DNA from 2 places in the Mesorhizobium sp. W050 genome. Region 2 is predicted to be linked to the other one. Evidence: riboswitches for the same ligand, from Rfam matches in the RefSeq annotation. Region 2 holds a riboswitch; the other holds the start of a gene.
What was found. Region 2 has a riboswitch for cobalamin ahead of ACYG9Y_RS07855 (CbtB domain-containing protein). Riboswitches for the same ligand answer to the same signal wherever they lie in the genome.

Region 1: it holds a riboswitch for cobalamin, as region 2 does, so the genes downstream of both, ACYG9Y_RS22955 (aromatic ring-hydroxylating oxygenase subunit alpha) here and ACYG9Y_RS07855 (CbtB domain-containing protein) in region 2, are expected to answer to the same signal.

The regions. Positions count from the first base shown of each region.
Region 1 is NZ_JBTTIH010000001.1:4,769,671-4,778,518, forward strand. Features, by position in the region: gene ACYG9Y_RS22925 (glycosyltransferase family 2 protein) at 1-627, opposite strand, end outside; gene ACYG9Y_RS22930 (glycosyltransferase family 2 protein) at 612-1,364, opposite strand; gene ACYG9Y_RS22935 (glycosyltransferase family 2 protein) at 1,398-2,141, opposite strand; gene ACYG9Y_RS22940 (hypothetical protein) at 2,138-3,187, opposite strand; gene ACYG9Y_RS22945 (PqqD family protein) at 3,339-3,761, opposite strand; gene ACYG9Y_RS22950 (FAD-binding oxidoreductase) at 3,924-5,024, opposite strand; gene ACYG9Y_RS22955 (aromatic ring-hydroxylating oxygenase subunit alpha) at 5,062-6,309, opposite strand; cobalamin riboswitch at 6,427-6,628, opposite strand; gene ACYG9Y_RS22960 (DUF680 domain-containing protein) at 7,128-7,334, shown strand; gene ACYG9Y_RS22965 (DUF680 domain-containing protein) at 7,401-7,604, shown strand; gene ACYG9Y_RS22970 (DUF680 domain-containing protein) at 7,676-7,909, shown strand; gene ACYG9Y_RS22975 (ABC transporter ATP-binding protein) at 7,983-8,848, opposite strand, start outside.
Region 2 is NZ_JBTTIH010000001.1:1,639,050-1,647,897, reverse strand. Features, by position in the region: gene ACYG9Y_RS07885 (tyrosine phosphatase family protein) at 1-33, opposite strand, end outside; gene cobD (threonine-phosphate decarboxylase CobD) at 30-1,085, opposite strand; gene cbiB (adenosylcobinamide-phosphate synthase CbiB) at 1,084-2,061, shown strand; gene cobO (cob(I)yrinic acid a,c-diamide adenosyltransferase) at 2,217-2,831, opposite strand; gene cobU (bifunctional adenosylcobinamide kinase/adenosylcobinamide-phosphate guanylyltransferase) at 2,833-3,345, opposite strand; gene ACYG9Y_RS07860 (CbtA family protein) at 3,338-4,141, opposite strand; gene ACYG9Y_RS07855 (CbtB domain-containing protein) at 4,157-4,336, opposite strand; cobalamin riboswitch at 4,373-4,568, opposite strand; gene ACYG9Y_RS07850 (gamma-glutamylcyclotransferase) at 4,636-5,328, opposite strand; gene ACYG9Y_RS07845 (aromatic ring-hydroxylating oxygenase subunit alpha) at 5,465-6,640, shown strand; gene ACYG9Y_RS07840 (MFS transporter) at 6,648-7,847, opposite strand; gene ACYG9Y_RS07835 (heparan-alpha-glucosaminide N-acetyltransferase) at 8,080-8,848, shown strand, end outside.

The sequences.
Region 1 (8,848 bases), 3.1 Mb from region 2:
GCGGTCGCGCACGGGGTCGCGTCCATAGGACATGCTGTCGGGCCGGATGCGGCGCAAGGTCAGGACATCGTCGAGCATGGCAAGCGCAAAGCCCGCCTCGCGGGCACGGGCGATCCAGTCGACCATGTCGCCGCGACCGCCTTGCGGGTCGATGATCGGACCGACGGCCTCGGCTACCTCCCGGCGGATCATCATCGTCGTGCGCGACCAGCCCGCCACCGCCACGTCCTGTTGCACATCGGGCTTGTCATCGCGAAACGTCCGCCAGTGGGCAAAGACTCCTGCCGTCGCGGGAAACCGCTCGAAATGCTCCAGCTGCCTTTCGATCTTGGTCGGCAGCCACAGATCGTCCGCATCGAGCGTGGCGACGAAGGGCGTCGCCAGCGCGGCGATGCCCCTGGTGGTGGCGCTGCCTGGTCCGGCATTGTCCTGGCGCAACACCTGCACCGGCATGCCCAGCGCATTGACCACCGCGACCGTATCGTCGGTCGAGCCGTCATCGACGACGATTATGGCGTCGGGCTGGATCGTCTGGGCCGCGACCGATCGCAGCGTCTCGGCGATGGTGGCGGTCGCGTTGAAGGCCGGAATGACGACGCCGTAGCTGGCCATCACAGGAAACGCCAATTCGCAAGTTCCTTGAAATCGAAGATGCCGTCGACAGGGTGCAAGGAGCGGTCGGCCTCGCGCCGTTTCATCGACTTGTAGACGGCGCGCATGAATTCGCGAAAAGGAACATCGGCCTGCCTGGTCATGTTGCCGGGATGGCGCCGGTAATAGAGCGCAACAGTGTCGGGCATCGTGAATTTCGGCCCGCTTTCGAAAGTGCGCAGCAGATAGTCGGTGTCCTCGGCCTGGTGGAAATCCTCGTCGAAGCTGCCGATGCGTTCGACCAACCGCCGGACGAAGATAGCGGGAGACAGGTGAATGCCGCGAACCGTCACCGAGTGGCTGTCGGCTGTCGGCTCCAGCGTATCGTCATCTATGTCGTCGACCAGCGTCATGCGCGAATAGGTGAGCTCGAGGGTGGGGTCTGCGTCGAAACAGGCCAGATCCGCCTTGAAGCGGCCCGGCGGGGAAATGTCGTCGGAATCGAGAAACGATACCAGCCCGGTCTGCGGCAGCAATTGCCGCAAGCCCGCGTTGCGTGCCCGCGTCACCCCGGCATTCTGCTGCTGGAAAAGGCGAATGCACGGCGCCTCCGCGATCAGCGAGCGCACGACCGCCACCGAACTGTCGGTCGAACCGTCATCGATAACGATGATGTCGAGATCGGCGGCATCGCGCTGCCTCAGCAGCGAGCGCAGCGCCGAGCCGACATGGCGTTCGCGGTTGTAGACCGGCATGATCACGCTCAGCTTCACGCACGCATCCCAGGCTGTGATCTGTTCATTGTTTCACCACTCTGCCGGGCGCTTGATCTCGAAAAGCCCCTCGACCGGGCGCCGCGACGGATCGGCCTTGCGCCGCCGCAAGGATTTCTGAATTACACGTAGGTATTCGCGCACCGCCACATCCCTTTGCTTGGTCAAATTGCCGGGGTGGCGCCGGTAGTATACCGCGACGGTGTCGGGAAAAATGTGCTTCGGGCTGGTTTCGAAAATGCGCAGAAGATAGTCGGCGTCTTCCCCCTGCCGGAACTCCTCGTCGAAAGCACCAGCACGGTCGATGAGTGCCCTGCGGAATACCCCGGCGCTAAGGCTGACGCCGCGCACGGTGGGACCTGCGCCGCCCGGTGCCGGCTGCAGGGCTTCGTCGTCCATGAGATCGACGCGCGTCATCAGCGAGTAGGTCAGCTCGAGCGCAGGGTCGGCCGCGAACAGGGGTAGGTCAGCCTTGAATCGTCCAGCCGGCGAGACGTCGTCCGAATCCAGGAACGACACCAGTTCGGTTTGCGGCAGCAACTGCTTCAGCCCTGTGTTGCGCGCGTTGGCCACGCCCTGGTTGGCCTGCTGGAACAGGCGGATGCACGACGCTTCCCGCATGATGGCGCGGACGGCTTCAACGGAGCTGTCCGTCGAGCCGTCGTCGACAACGATGATATCGAGATCGGCATCGTCGCGTTGCCTGAGCAGGGACCGCAACGTCGAAACGACATAGATCTCCCGATTGTAGACCGGCACGATGACGCTCAACTTCATGCAGCGCCCCGAAGGACGAAATCCGCAATCGTGCTGGCGATCTCGCGCGGCTCGGTCCCCAGCAACAGCCGGTAGCATGGCAGATCGCGGGTAAGCTCGCCGAAAAAGCGAAAGCCCGCTTCCCGCTCGCCCGGCATCTGCACGATTCCTGACGGCGCCAAGGCGATCATGGCATCCTTGCGCGATATGGGCATGACCGAGCTTCTCGCACCTCCCCTGATATGGGGCACTATTAAAGCAATAATGTCCAGACTTGCAGGAGTTGGTCGAGGCGCGATCTCGTCGATGTGAAAGGCATGCTTGCCTTGCCAGTTCAGCGGTTGGTACGACTTTAGCCGCTCCTCCAGCTTCAGCCGCTTGAAGCCCTCCGGATCCTGCTTGAGCGTGGCAAACAGCGGATAGGCCGTCACCCCCCCGGTCCGGTCGATCAGCACATAGTCGTCGCCGACGCTATCGAGCCCATTGAGCAGGCCGGCGACGACCGTTCCCGATTTTCCGGCTCCCCCGGAGCCCGCCAGCAACACGCCCTTGCCATCGATGCCCAGCGTGCCGGCATGGGTAAGCCGCATGCCGCGCGCCGCATATTCCCAATGCAGGAAGGCGCGCAGCGGCGCCGCCTGTTCCCATGGCGGAAAGGCCTCGGCCGCCATCATCAGCTGCGCCCCGACATGGCGTTGCGGATCATGGAACTGCCAGAAATCGAGGTCATGATAGTAGCTGCCGCGCAATCCGGCCTCTTCCAGCCGGTTGGCAAAGGCATGATGGTTGTAATCGCCTCGGCCCCAGGTGGCCGGGGCGGGGACGCCATCGATGCCCCGGTGGGCGACGAAAATGCGGCAGCCGTCAGATGCAGACGGATTGCCCGGAGCCGGTATGAAGGCATGGCCGATGGTATCTGCCAGCGTGCCATGGTCGAGATGGACACTCAGGTCCAGCCCCGGCAACCGCACGCTGGCGGTAACGGGATAGAATGCGGCGGCGCTTTCCGCGGCCGCCAGCACATGGCGGGCATAATCCGGCAGGGTTTGCAGCGTGATCAAAGGCATGTGTTGGTTGTTCAGCGTCCAGAATTGCGCCGGGTCGCCTGATGCATGTCGCTCGGGGTGGCCCCGGTTTTGAGACGACGACATGCATAAAATCAAAGATCTAAGCGCGTCGCCTGAGTCCGTTCAAACGCGACGCGCTTTAGGGAAACGATTATGCCTGTTTCACCGCCGGCCAGCCGAGAGGTTCCTCGACCTCATGGATCGGGTCGACAATGATGAGATCGGCAAGGTCGTCATGGACATCGACCTTGAGCGGCTCATTGCTGGCAGCAAGCGCAGCCGACAGCTCGCCCGAAAGCGGTTGTGCCGGTGTTTCGGCTGGCGCAAGCAACCCGAAATCGAGCAGTCGGGCAACGAAGCTTTCGAGGTCGGCTAGGCTTATTTTTGCGGCGCCCGCGGCAGCTCCGACCAGCGCTTCAGTGGCGACGCCGGACGACAAAGCCTGCCAGACCCGGCTGCCGGAATCGGAAAAGCCAAAATACTTACCGTTCGAAAGATCGAGAACGACGGCTTCGCCATCGAATGATTCGAAAACGATGTCCTTGCTTGCGACCGCGTAGACCCGCTGTTGCATCGCTCTGTCCCCCGTTCCATGCGCCCATGAAGGGATGCGCCGGTTTCACGGTCTGCCCAGCCCTTCCTAAGTGCGTCTAAATCACTCGGCCTATGCTTGGCAAGACAAAGACCCGCGAACACAACGCCTGCGTCGGCGACCGTTGCGGCGAAGTCGACCGGCTCAAGCCTCGATTTCGAGCGCCGACAACGGTTTCGAGCAGCAGGCAAGGATGAAGCCGTCATCGATCTCGTGGTCGAGGATGCCGCCATTGTGGCTCATCTCGACTTCGCCGGAGACCTTCTTCACCTTGCAGGTGCCGCACAGGCCGAACTCGCAGGCGGCGGGAATCCGCACGCCCGAGCTGCGCGCGGTCTGCAGCACGGTCTGGCCGGCGACGCAGCCGGCATCGACCTCCGAAAGCGAGAAGCGGATCGGCGTCACGGCTTCGACAGGTGCAGCGATGCCGTCCTCGACCGGGGAGGCAAACGGCGCCGGAATTTCCTCCACCACAGGCGCGGCAAAGCTCTCCTGATGGTATTTCGTCATGTCGAAGCCGGCGGCATCCAGCATGCCGCGCACGGCGCGCATGAACGGATCGGGGCCGCAGCAGAAGATTTCGCGCTCGCGGAAATCCGGAGCCAGCAGGGGCAGCCGGATCGCGTCGATGCGCCCCATATGACCGTACCAGCCCTCGCGGCTGGAACGTTCCTCGATCATGAAGCCGAGCGACAGGCCGGGCATATGGCCGCCGAGCAGTTCGAGTTCCTTGCGGAAGATGATCTCTTCGGCACGCCGCGCGCAGTTGACGAAACCGACATCGGTCCATGGCGCGCAGTCGTTCAGCCAGCGCAGCATCGACATCATCGGCGTCACGCCGGAGCCGGCCGAAATGAACAGGTATTTGGCCGCCGGGTGGCTGTGCAACGAGAAGTCGCCCGCCGGTCCATAGGCCTTGACGTGCGAGCCGGGTGCCAGATGGTCGAACATCCAGCGCGTGCCGATGCTGCCGGCCTGCGCCTTGATCGTCACCGCGATCGAAAACGGCCGCGATGGCGACGACGACAGCGTGTAGGTGCGCATCAGCGGCCCGTCCGGTGTCGGCAGTTCCAGCGTCAGGAACTGGCCCGGCTTGTAGCGGAACCAGGTCTGGTTGTCGGAGCGGAAGGTGAAGGTCTTGACGTCGGGCGCCTCGTCGCTGACGCCGATCACTTCCAGCACCTGCAGCCTATCGTTCCACGGCGCCATCTGGTCGAGATGGCGATAGAGCCCAAGATCCGTCATCGCATTCATCCTCTGGTCCCTCTTCGCCTGCTCCAGCTCACGCGACGCTGCGCAGCGCCGGCCGGCCGCCTTCGGCAAGGCGCGGGCCGATGAAGGCCGCGTACCATTCGACGAACTGGATCACGCCGCCCTCGTGCAGCTCCGAATAGGGGCCGGGCTCATAGGCCGGAGACAGGATGCCAAAGGCGTTTTCCTCGACGATGCGGCGGTCCTGGTCGTTGGTCTCCGTCCAGACATGGGTGAGCTCCTCAAGGTTGTAGTCGACCCCCTCGACCGCATCCTTGTGCACCAGCCACTTGGTCGTCACCGCGGTTTCGGTGGCGCTGATCGGCAGCACCCGGAAGGTGACCGCATGGTCGATCAGTATGTGGTTCCAGGTCGCCGGATAGTGGTAATGCATCAAGGTGCCGATGCGGTCGGCGGCAACAGTGTCGGACAGGTTCTTCGTCACCGCGCGCTTTCCGGACATCGTGTAGCTGACGGCATCGCGCAGCAGCGGCGCGCGGGTGGCGCGGTATTGCCCGGCCGGATCGATGCGGAACTTGCTCGGCAGGCCCGCCGCCTCGCATTTCGCCCAGTGCGCCAGCATCTCCGGATCGCTGTCGGCGCCCTGCACGCCGGTCACCGTCGGCGCTTCGGGGAATGTCTTGCACAGCTCCGGATGATTGCCGGCGCAGTGATAGCATTCGCGGTTGTTTTCCCAGACCAGCTTCCAGTTGCCCTTCTCGATGATGGTGCTCTCGAAGGCGACCTTGGCTTCATTCAGCCGGTGCGGCTTGAGGTAGGGCTCTATCATGGCGCGCATCGGCGCAAAGTCGGCAGGTTCTTTCGCCAGGCAGATGAAGATGTAGCCGCCGACGCTCTCGCAGGCGACGGGCTTCAGGCCGAACTGGCTCTTGTCGAAACCGTCGGCCATCTGGCGGGCAAACAGCAGCCGGCCGTCAAGCTCGTAGGTCCACTGGTGATAGGGGCAGACAAGCTTTGCCGCCATGCCCTTCTCAGTGTTGCAGACACGGCTGCCGCGATGGCGGCAGGAATTGTGAAAGGCGTTGATGTTGCCCTTCTGGTCGCGGACCAGCACCACCGGATAATCGCCGATCTGCACGGTGATATAGCTGCCGGGCTTCGGCAGTTCGCAATCATGGCCGATGAACAGCCAGTCGCGATACCAGATGAGCTCCATGTCGAGCTTGAAATAGTCCGGGTCGGTGTAGAAGGGCTGTTCCAGCGAAAAGCCTTGCTTGCGGCCGTTCAGGAGCCTCAGCATGTCGTTGCGCGTATCCATAGTTCTGTCCTCGTGGTTTAAGGACTGAACTTGGTGGTGATGGAGGAAGGATCGGACTCAGGCCGGCGCGGCGCCGGACATGCACTATCCACCTCTTGACCGCCCACCGCGATCAGTCGAGTCTATGCATCTCGGGCTGGTTTCCGGGCTCTGGAGTTGTCCTTGCGGACCATCGCGACACCTTCCCAGGCTCTTGCCCAGTGGTCTCCCGTTGCGACTTCAACTCCACCACCGTTGCGGGGGCAGCGCCGGATTCTGACCGGCTTCCCAATTCTCCGCTGCGTCGTCACGAAGCGGCACCTGAGATGCGATCATCTAATCACGGCAGCGATCGCGACGTCGGCATGAAAGCGACATCATATCCATGCGGCGCGACACGCGCGGCATACGCCCCGCCGACCACCGAAGGGCTGAGATCCTGTCTTGCGGCGCTATCATCGCCGTTTCGAATCGCTGCGGATCCAGTTCCGATCGGGGGCAAAAAGGGCTCAACGGTATCGAAAAGTTACTATTAGCAATCTCTAATCGAACCGAACGGTTCGTTTCTGTTGACAATGCGTGCAGGACGGTGTGAACGACGGCCCGGAAACCGACGCCGGAGCGAACCACTCGGTTCGACATAAGCAACTGAAAACAATACGATAAATGACCATAGAAGAACTTCCTGGCACAATTTCAAGGTGCAGGACCGTGGTCCACACGGAACAACTTCGTGATTGGAAACCAGCCTATGGCTTTCCCACATCGGGGCTGTCCGAACGACGCGAATTCCTCCCAAGACACGCCGCTAGACGGACAGACAAACTGGAGTCCTAAAAATGAAAAAGATCATCCTCACTGCCGCAGCCGTTTTGGCGATCACCGGCAGCGCCTTCGCCGGTAGCGACAATTACGGTTCCAATGGTGCGAACCAGCCAGCCGTCTCGGTCGACAGCTCGTATACGGCTTCCATTCAGAAGCCGGCGCACGCTGACAAGCAGCCTGTCGTTCAGGGCGCCGACCGCGACCTCTACGGCAATCGCTGATCCCGACCAAAGAAGGGCGGCTAACCCGTCGCTCTCGGGATCCCAAAAAATTCAGGAGTATTTGAAATGAAAAAGATCATCCTTGCTGCCGCCGCCGTTTTGGCCATCTCCGGCAGCGCTTTCGCCGGTAGCGACAACTACGGTTCGAACGGCGCCAACCAGCCTGCGATTACGTCGACCGATAGTGGCCATACGGCTTCGGTTGAGAAGTCGGCTCCAGCCGAGCAGGCGCCTGCCCACGGTGCCGACCGTAACCTTTTCGGCCGCTAAAAGCCGGTTTCCAGCACGTGGCGGGCTTATCCGCTGCAGCTGGCGGCATCAGAAAAATTCAGGAGACTAAAATGAAGAAGATCGTTCTTGCCACCGCAGCCGTTCTGGCTGTTTCGAGCGCTGTCTTTGCCGGCAGCGACAATTATGGCTCCAATGGCGCCAACCAGCCGGCCGCTGCCGTCGACACCACCCGCACTTCGTCGACCGGCACCAACTCGGCGGTCTACAAGCTGCTGAACTCGTCGAACGACCAACAGAAGTTCGTTCCTCAGAGCAGCGACAGGGATCGGTTCGGCAACAACTAACAGCCGAAGCTTAAAAAAAGAGCGGCGGGCCTGGCCCGCCGCTCTTTTTTCATGCCTGTACGACGCAGCTATCTCAAGCCGCCTTCACTTCCACCGGCTTGAGCGAGAAGGAGTGCCCATCGGCGTCGAAGATGTGCAGGTCCCCGGCATCCGCGGTCAGTCGCAGCTTTGCCCCGCGCTTGACCTCGACATTGCCGGGCAGCTTGGTCACCAACGGCAGGTCGGCGCGGCCGATATCGACATAGACAAGCTGCACCTCGCCGAGTTGCTCGACATAGTCCACCACGCCCTCGAAAAGATATTCCGCGCCGGTGGCGGCCGACAGATCCTCCGGCCGCACGCCGAAGCTGACTGCCGCACCCTTTGCTGACGCCGGCGTTGCGATCGGCACCGTTGCCTTGCGGCCGCCGACATGGCTGACGATTGTCGGGTTGCCCGTCCTGTCGATTGTCGCCGGCAGGATGTTCATGGCCGGCGAGCCGATGAACTGGGCAACGAACAGATTGCCGGGCTTCTTGTAGAGGTCCATCGGCGTGCCGACCTGCTCGATATGGCCGTCCTTCAGCACGACGATGCGGTCGGCGAGCGTCATCGCTTCGACCTGATCGTGGGTGACGTAGATCATGGTCGTGGCAGGCATCGATTCCTTGAGCTTGGCGATCTCGATGCGGGTCGCGACGCGCAGCGCCGCGTCGAGATTCGACAGCGGCTCGTCGAACAGGAACACTTTCGGATTGCGCACGATGGCGCGACCGATGGCGACACGCTGGCGCTGGCCGCCCGACATCGCCTTGGGCAGGCGGTCGAGATATTTGGTCAGCTGCAGGATTTCGGCGGCCTGCCGCACCCGCTTGTCGATCTCGGCCTTGCTTTCCTTGCCGATCTTCATCGAGAAGGCCATGTTGTCGTAGACGGTCATGTGCGGATAGAGCGCATAGG
Region 2 (8,848 bases):
CTCAAGCTTTGCCAGCGAACAGATATGGATCATGGCGCGATCTCCTTCGACCCATCGTCGCGCCGTGCGCCCCAGTCGGCAAGCGCCGATTCAAGCCGCTGCCATTCCTCCTGACTTCCAGGCAGCCCCGCGCGGAGCACCTGGGGACGCTCGGAAAAATGCCTGAGCAATATGCCGCGCTCACCGAGCGTCGAAAACAGCCCCGGTGCATCGGCAAGCCGGAGATAGCGAAACAGCGTCGTGCCGCCGGCGACAGCAACGCCAAAGCGCGAAAGCAGCGCATCGAGCCGCGCCGCATCCTGCGCCAGCCGCCGCCGCATGTCGGCCTGCCAGCCGCTGTCGGCAAGCGCGCAGATGCCGTATTCGAGCGCTGGGCCGGCGACCGCCCAAGGGCCGAATTGCGTTTCAAGCCTTTCGACCGTCGCTGCATCGGAAAGTGCGAAGCCGAGCCGCAGGCCGGCGAGACCGAAGAACTTGCCAAACGAGCGCAGCACGACGATGCCGCCCCGCCCGACATCGCCGGCCAGGCTTTCCGCGTGCGGGCCGACATCCATGAAGGCTTCGTCGACGACCAGCAGACCGCCTATGGCGCGCAATGTCTCGGCAAGCCGAAGCAGCCTTTCCCGCGACACGACTCGCCCGTCGGGATTGTTGGGATTGACGACGATGGCAATTTCGGCTCCGGCAAGCGCCTCGAAATCGTCGACCTCCGCCACCGCATGGCCGGCAATCGCGGCGGCCCTGGCATGCTCGGCATAGGTCGGCCCGAGCACCAGCGCCTTGCCGGGGCTGACCAGCGAGGCGACGCGCGGCAGCAGGATCTGCGTGCCCGGGGCGACCGTCACATTCTCGGCCGAAGGCGCGCCATAGGCGCCGGCCGCGACCCTGGCCAGTTCACGCAGGCGCGCGGCCTCCGGCAATCGTGACAGGGCGGTGGCGGGCAGCTCGAAAAGCGGGTAGGAGTGCGGATTGATACCTGTCGAGAGATCGACGAAAGGTTGTGGCGCGTGAGGGAAGAGCGCCCTCGCCCGGCCAAGGGATCCACCGTGATCCACCACAGTAATCGCTCCATCAGAAAGCTTCATGTCGATCCTGATCGCTTTCCTGTCGCTGGCCATCGAACGCATCCTGGGTTACCCGGACTGGCTGTTCCGTGCCGTCGGCCATCCCGTCACCTGGTTCGGCAGGCTGATAGCCTTTCTCGACCTCAGGCTCAACCGCGACACTGATTCCGACGCGCTGCGTCGCCGCCGCAGCGTGCAGGCGCTGCTGGTGATCGTGCTGGTGCCGGCGGCAATCGCCTTCATCGTGCAAATCCTGCTCTGGCAGCTCTTTCCTGCCGGCATGATCATCACGGCAATCCTGGCCTCGTCGCTGCTGTCGCAAAAGAGCCTTACCGAACATGTCGAGGCGGTGGCCGATTCGCTGGATACCGGCGGGCTGGCGCTCGGCCGCATTGCGGTTGCGCGCATCGTCGGCCGCGATCCAGAGAAGCTCGACCATGCCGGCGTCAGCCGCGCCGCCATCGAAAGCCTGGCCGAGAATTTCTCCGACGGCATCGTTGCGCCCGCCTTCTGGACAGGTGTCTGCGGTCTGGCCGGCGGCGTCGCCTACAAGGCCGCCAACACCGCCGATTCGATGATCGGCCACCGCACCCCGCACCACGAGGCCTTCGGCGGCGCGGCGGCACTCTTCGACGACTGGATCAACCTGCCGGCGTCCCGGCTGACCGCGTTGCTGATCGTTGCCGCCGCCTTTCTCGTTGACGGCGCCGATCCCCGCAACGCCTGGCAAGCAGTGCGGCGCGACGCCAAAAAGCACCGCTCACCCAATGCCGGCTGGCCGGAAGCAGCAATGGCCGGCGCACTCGGCCTGGCGCTCGCCGGCCCGCGCAGCTATGGCGGCGTTGTCGTCAACGATGCCTTCATGGGCGAAGGCGGCCGCCGCGAGGCGGAAAGTCTGGACATCAGGCGGGCGCTGAAACTTTATCAGGTCGCCGACTATCTGCTGATTGGGCTGTTCGGGTTGCTGTCGGCGGTGCTTATCGCGGTAACGTTCTGAGAGCTTACCGTCGCCCTTCCTTTACCCTCCCTTGTGGGGAGGGTCGGCGCGAAGCGCCGGGGTGGGGGACTGCGACCTACGAGGACCCCCACCCCGATCCGCTTCGCGGATCGACCCTCCCCACAAGGGGGAGGGTAAAAGGTGAGGATAGCCCCTCAGAACTCGATCCCCTGCTGCGCCTTCACGCCGGCCGAAAAATGATGCTTGGTCACGCCCATCTCCGTCACCAGATCCGCCGCCTCGACCAGCGCCGGCTTGGCGTTGCGGCCGGTGACGACGACATGCAGCCCTTCGCGCCGCGCTTTCAGCGCCGCCACCACTCTGTCGAGATCGAGATAGTCGTAACGCAGCGCGATGTTCAGTTCGTCCAGCACGACGAGGCTGATCGAGGGATCGGCGATCAACTCCAGCGCCTTGGCCCAGGCGGCTTCGGCCGCCTTAATGTCGCGCTTCAGATCCTGCGTCTCCCAGGTGAAACCCTCGCCCATCGTGTGCCAGACGACGCGGTCGCCGAACGCCGCGAAGGCATCCTTCTCGCCGGTGTGCCATTTGCCCTTGATGAACTGGACGATTCCGACGCGCTTGCCATAGCCGAGCATGCGCAGCGCCAGCCCGAAGGCAGCCGTGGTCTTGCCCTTGCCGGGTCCGGTGTTGACGATCAGCAGCCCCTTCTCGACCGTCTTTTCCGCGACCTCGGCGTCCTGCACCGCCTTGCGCTTGGCCATCTTGGCGCGATGGCGCTCTTCGTCTTTTGTGTCGATATCGGTCATCTCATTTCACCTTGAGCGGCAGCCCCGCCACCATCAGAAGCACCATATCAGCTACGACCGCGATCTGCTGGTTGAGCCGGCCGGCGGCATCGCGGAACCGGCGTGCCAGCGCATTGTCGGGCACGATGCCTTGTCCGACTTCGTTGGAGACCACGAACCACGGTCCGCGCGGCCGCGAAAGCACATCGGCCAGCCGCCGGCACTCCCCCTCCAGATCATGATCGGCCAGCATATGATTGGTCAGCCACAGCGTCAGGCAGTCGACAAGCACCGGCTGGTTGTCCGGCAATGCCTCGAGCGCACCGGCAAGATCAAGCGGGGCGTCGATGGTCGCCCACCCCTCGCCACGGCGCGAGCGGTGCTGCGCGATGCGCTCGCGCATTTCGCCGTCATAGGCTAGCGCGGTGGCGATATAAGCCCATGGCGGCGGCAACGCCGTCGCCAAAGTTTCGGCATGCGCGCTCTTGCCGGAGCGCGCACCGCCGATGATGAAGGTCAAACTGCGATCAGGCAAAGCTGTCGCGCAGGCTGGTCGCGGTGCCGGCGAAGCGCGCGCGCACTATGCCGACAACTGCGCCGAGCACCAGCCAGAACACCAGATTGGTCAGCGTCACCGCCACCACGAACTGATGATGCAGGCCCTCCGGGATCGGCGTTACGAAACTGTCAGGCTGCGGCGCGCCGACAATATGCGGGGCGACGATCAGGACGACGGCGAGCACGGTCAGGGGCGCCGACGTGCGGAAGGTGATAAGGGCAAGACCGATCGCCGTTGTCATCACCGTTGCCCACCACCAGATCTGGCGCTGCATGAGATCGGCCGCCGGCATTGCCGGCAGTTCCGGCGGCAGGCCGAGGCCCGGCGCCAGCGTGAACACGGCAAAGCCGGCCAAGCCCCAGAACACGCCCTGGCGCCAGCTGCCGATGCCGCCGGCGAACTCGGAAACCGCCACCAGGACCAGCGCGAAGCCGATGCCGGTGACGATATTGGCGACGACACTGAAGGCGAAACGCTCGAAGCCGTCGGCCGGCGCCCAGCCTTCGTCCTCCGCCGGCGCGGCTGCTTCAGCCGGGGCTGCGCTGCTCACCGCATTTTCCGCCGGCGCGGCGGTGCTCATGGCATCGGTGTCCGCAGCGTTGGCGGCGGGCGCCGCGGCATGCTGATGCTCATGGCCGCCACCAGCCTTTTCGTAGACCTCCGCCTTGAGGATCAGCGGCACGGTGGCGTAGGCCTGCATGCAGGCGAGAGCGACACCCGCCACGAGCCCTGCGATCGCCGCGATGAACACGACGTTGCGAAACAGGTTCATGATGTCAGATCCTCGTCAGTGGCAGGGAAACGCCATCGAATGGCGATAGTCGTGCGCCGCATTGTGGACCGCATCGATATGCGAGAAACCGACAACGCCGACGACGAAAATGCCCAGAAACGCGCTAAGCACGAGCTGCATGAAGCGCGACTGCGAGGAGACGGATGCGCCGAGGGAGACGGAAGCGGTATTCATATCTTGTCCTTTCGCCCTCCACCCGAGGGCATCGAAGTCAGTTCCCTGTCGCCGGCAGGTCTCCTGGCTCGCGGATCAGCGCCCTTCCCCACCTTCCCGAGGAAAAAATCCTCAGTGGCTTGGAGAGGACTACCGCACACAGTTGCGGGGGCAGCCACGGCATTGGGCAACAAGTCAGCCCTCACCGCATTCCCTCTTGGTCCCTAACGGAACCGACGACATGCATGACTATAGGCTGAAACGGCCGCATCCGGCAAACCAAATTCCGCCGGCCAACAGCGCGAATGCGCCATGCGGCGTTACGGGTTCAACGCGGTGATCCGCTCGGCAACCAGCCGCTGCAGCCGCCACAGATGGCGATCGTGAATGCCGCGCTCTTCAAGGTTTTTCACCGTGTTGTAGAGATAGTCGGCGCCCGACCCCCAGTGCCCGCAGGACGTTGCCAGCCTTTCGACGACCTTGCCCTCGTCGAGCGGCCCTGAATAGGTCAGGCCGTTGCGGTTGATGACGAAGGCCAATGCCCTGAGCGGTCCGGCCTCGCTTGCAAGCTTCAGCATGCGCGGCCGGTAGCTTGTCGGCTTCAGCGTGACTTCGCGCCGGAAAAGCCGGCCCAACTGCCCGCGCCGGTTACTTTCGGTCAGCCGGAAGGCGACGCCCTTGCATTGTCCGCCACGGTCCAGCGCCATCATCAGGCCGGGGCTGTCCTTGGTGCCGCGCCAGCGCGTCATGTTCATGCAAAAGGACCGATGCCAGCCGCGCGCCAGCGCAACGCGGTCCTCGACATAATCTATTTCCGGTTTCCAGATCAGCGATCCATAGCCGAACAGCCATAGCGGTTCGCTATCCGGGAGTTCGACCTGCAATTCATCCAGCAGCGCGTCATAGTCGGCGTCATCGAGATGCATCGCGTCCGGATCCGGCCCGGGGTCCCTGATCTCGCGCCAGCAGCGCGCGACCAGCTCCGGCGTAAGCGACATCTGTCGTGCGGCCAATTTCCGAATCCCCCCAATTTCCGAATGTCCCATGTCCACGACATGATTATGCGCCGCGCCTGCAACCGGCAATGCGGCACTCTGATTGACAAACTATCTGCCGGGGTGTCGGCTGACGCTTCATAGGAAGCCAGCCATGCATCCCAACCCGAGCGAGCGCGACCCCTATAACGGCCTGAGCCGGGCCGAACCGACGCTACCGTCATCGGCCTATTGGGATAGCGAGGCTTACCAGCGCGATCTCGACGCCATCTGGTACAAAAGCTGGCTGCTCGTCTGCCGCGAGGCCGATCTTGCCCAGCCTTTGGCATTCAGGACATTCCGCGTTGGCACACAGGAAATCGTCGTGCTCCGCGACGACACCGGCGAGTTGCGCGCCTTCCACAACACCTGCCGGCATCGCGGCTCGCAGCTTTGCCAGGAAAGCGAGGGCCGGCTGAAAGCGCGGCTCATCACTTGCCCCTACCATGCCTGGTCCTACTCGCTGCGCGGCGATCTCGTGCGCGTTCCCTCGAAATCGCTGCCAGATGGTTTCGACAAGGCAGATCATCCGCTCTACCGGGTGGCGCTGTCGGTATGGCGCGGCTTTGTCTTTGTGAACCTTCAGCAGGCTGCGGCCGGCTCCGCCGGGACCTCCTTCGATCCCGCATCCGGCGACCTCGCCAACTGGCCGCTGGAAACTCTGGTATCAGGCCATGTCCTGCGCAAGGTGATGAACTGCAACTGGAAGATCTTCTGGGAGAACTTCAACGAGTGCCTGCATTGCCCAGGCGTCCACAAGGACCTGTCTCGGCTGGTGCCGATATACGGCCGCGGCCTGATGAGCCGGCACGACGACCCCGACTGGGTCCGCCATGCCGACAATGACGCACCGGAGTTTTCGGGTGGCCTGCGCGCCGGCGCCGAGACCTGGTCGCGCGACGGACATGCCCATGGCCCGGTCTTCCCGGGCCTGACGCCGGCCGAGCGTGCGGCCGGACAGACCTATGCCACCAGCCTGCCCTCGATGTTCATCGTTGGCCATGTCGATTATGTCAGGACGGTGCGACTGATGCCGCTCGGTCCCGAACAGACCGAACTCACCGCCGAGTGGCTGTTCGCGCCCGAGGCGCTGGCTGAGACGGACATCGACAATGTCGTCGCCTTCGGCACCCAGGTGCTGGAGGAGGATGCCGCGATCTGCGAGATCAATCAGAAAGGCCTGCGCTCGATGCGCCACCAGGCCGGCGTGCTAATGCCGGAGGAGTACGATCTGCACCGCTTCCACAACTGGGTGCGCGAGCGGCATGCAGCGCTTGAGGCAACCGCCTGATCGGCGACTAAAGCGACTTCGGCAGATAGCGCCAGGAGATAAAGCCGCAAACCGCGGCCAGAATGCCCAGCGTCACGAACACCGAGCCGAGGCCGAAAAACGCCAGCACCACCGAATAGACCAGCGGCGGCGTCAGCTCGGAAAAGTCGAGATAGGTGCGGTAGACCGCGGCCATCTGCGCCCGCTCATAGGACCGCACCGAGCGCATGAAGGCGGTCGAGCCCAGTGCATCGAGCGCGATGGTGAAGAAGGCGCCGCAGAGCAGGAAAAAGCCCGTAAGCAGCGGCGCGGTAGTGCCGACCGCGCCCGCCGCAAGCAGCGTCGCCGACATCGCGAAATAGGCGAAGGTCATGGTGCGCCGGCCGCCGAAGCGTTTTCCCGCTTTGCCCCAGAAGATCGCCATGAACAACAGCGCATTGCCGGCCGAAACCAGCAGGCCGCCGGCAAGCTTGCCCTCGCCGGTAATCACCATGAACAGCGGCCCGTAGACGAAGAACGTCGTCCAGAAGCAGGAGCGGCCGAAGGCGATCAGCCAGGCCAGCCTGAGCCTGGGTTGTGCTACGAAGCGGCCGATATTGGCCAGCGGATTGGCCGGCCGTGTCTTGCCCGGCCGGATCGACCGGTTGTCGCCCAGCCTGTAGGTCCAGAACAGCGCCAGCAAGGCCAACGCAAACACCGCGACCGCGCCATGCGCGGCATAGATGCCGTAGCGTGTGTAGAGGAAGATGCCGAGTGTCGGCCCGCCGGTCCAGGCCAGCATCGACCACGCCATGCGCAGCGATTCGGCCTGCATGAAATCGGTCTTGCGGATGTGGTCCATGATGTAGAGGTTGAGCGTGATCGACAGGGCGCTCGCCCCCATCACGCGGCACAGCATGCCTGCCAGTTGCCCGGCAAGCGTGTGGGTGACGAAGAACAGCGAGCCCATCGCCAGCAGGCAGGCGCCGGCGGTATAGACCCAGCGCCGGTCAAACCTGCGGATCAGCATCGGCATGAACAAGGTCACCGACAGGCCGAGCAGCGCCACGATGGTGTAGAGGATCGAGACGATCTGCTCGTTGTGCAGAATCTCATAAGCCTGGATCGGGATGACGCTCGACACCGTGGCACGGGCGAAGGATTCGACCGCATAGAGCGAGGCAAAGGTGCGCGCATCCGCCGGACGCAGGGCTGGCAGCCAGATCGGATGGCGCACATGGGTGGACATTTGATCCCCAAATCAGACTCGCAGCCCAAATCTGCGCTGGCGCTTCCTCCGCCGGTAACAGGAAACCGACCCCTTCCCGGCAAAAAGCGAATTCGGCCAAAGGCTTTCCGGCTCTGGCCTAAAGCGCCGCGCGATGCAGCCGCACGGCGCGACCCGGAGCGTAGAGGGCGGCCTTCTTTTGTCCGGTGCAACCGTGATAGTCGTCTTTGGGGCTGAATCAGATCGCGAGACCATGAGCATCCATACCGCACCCCCTGGAGATCAACTGAAGCGAGATCAACCGAAGCGCATCGTCGCCATCGATGTCGTACGCGGCATCGCGCTGATCGCCATGGCGAGCTACCACTTCACCTGGGATCTCGAAAATTTCCACTACACCGATCCCGGCCTCACCGCCGTCGGCTGGTGGAAGATCTATGCGCGCTGCATCGCCTCGACCTTCCTGTTCCTGGTCGGCGTCAGCCTGTTTCTCGCGCATGGCAGGCAGATCCGCTGGACCGGCTTCTGGAAACGTTTTGCCATGGTCGCCGTCGCGGCCGCCGCTATATCGGCGGTCACGTACTTCATCACGCCGGACAGCTTCATCTTCTTCGGCATCCTGCATCAGATCGCGCTGGCCAGCCTGCTCGGCCTTTTGTTCTTGCGGCTGCCGTCCTTGCTGGCGCTTGTCGTGGCGGCGGTGGTGATCGCCGGGCCGATCTATTTCCGATCCGAAGCCTTCGATCATCCGGCGCTGTGGTGGGTCGGCCTGTCGGCGATCAACCCGCGCTCCAACGATTACGTGCCGCTGTTTCCCTGGTTCGGCGCCGTGCTTCTCGGCATCGCCGCGGCAAAGTTTGCGTCCACCACCGGCCTGCTGGCGCGGCTGGCCACGCTGGGATCAGGAAGCTGGACCAGGCCGCTCACCTTCATCGGCCGCCACAGCCTGGCTTTCTATCTGATCCACCAGCCGCTGCTGTTCGGCTGCGTCTGGCTGTTCTCGCAGATCGCGCCGGCGCCGG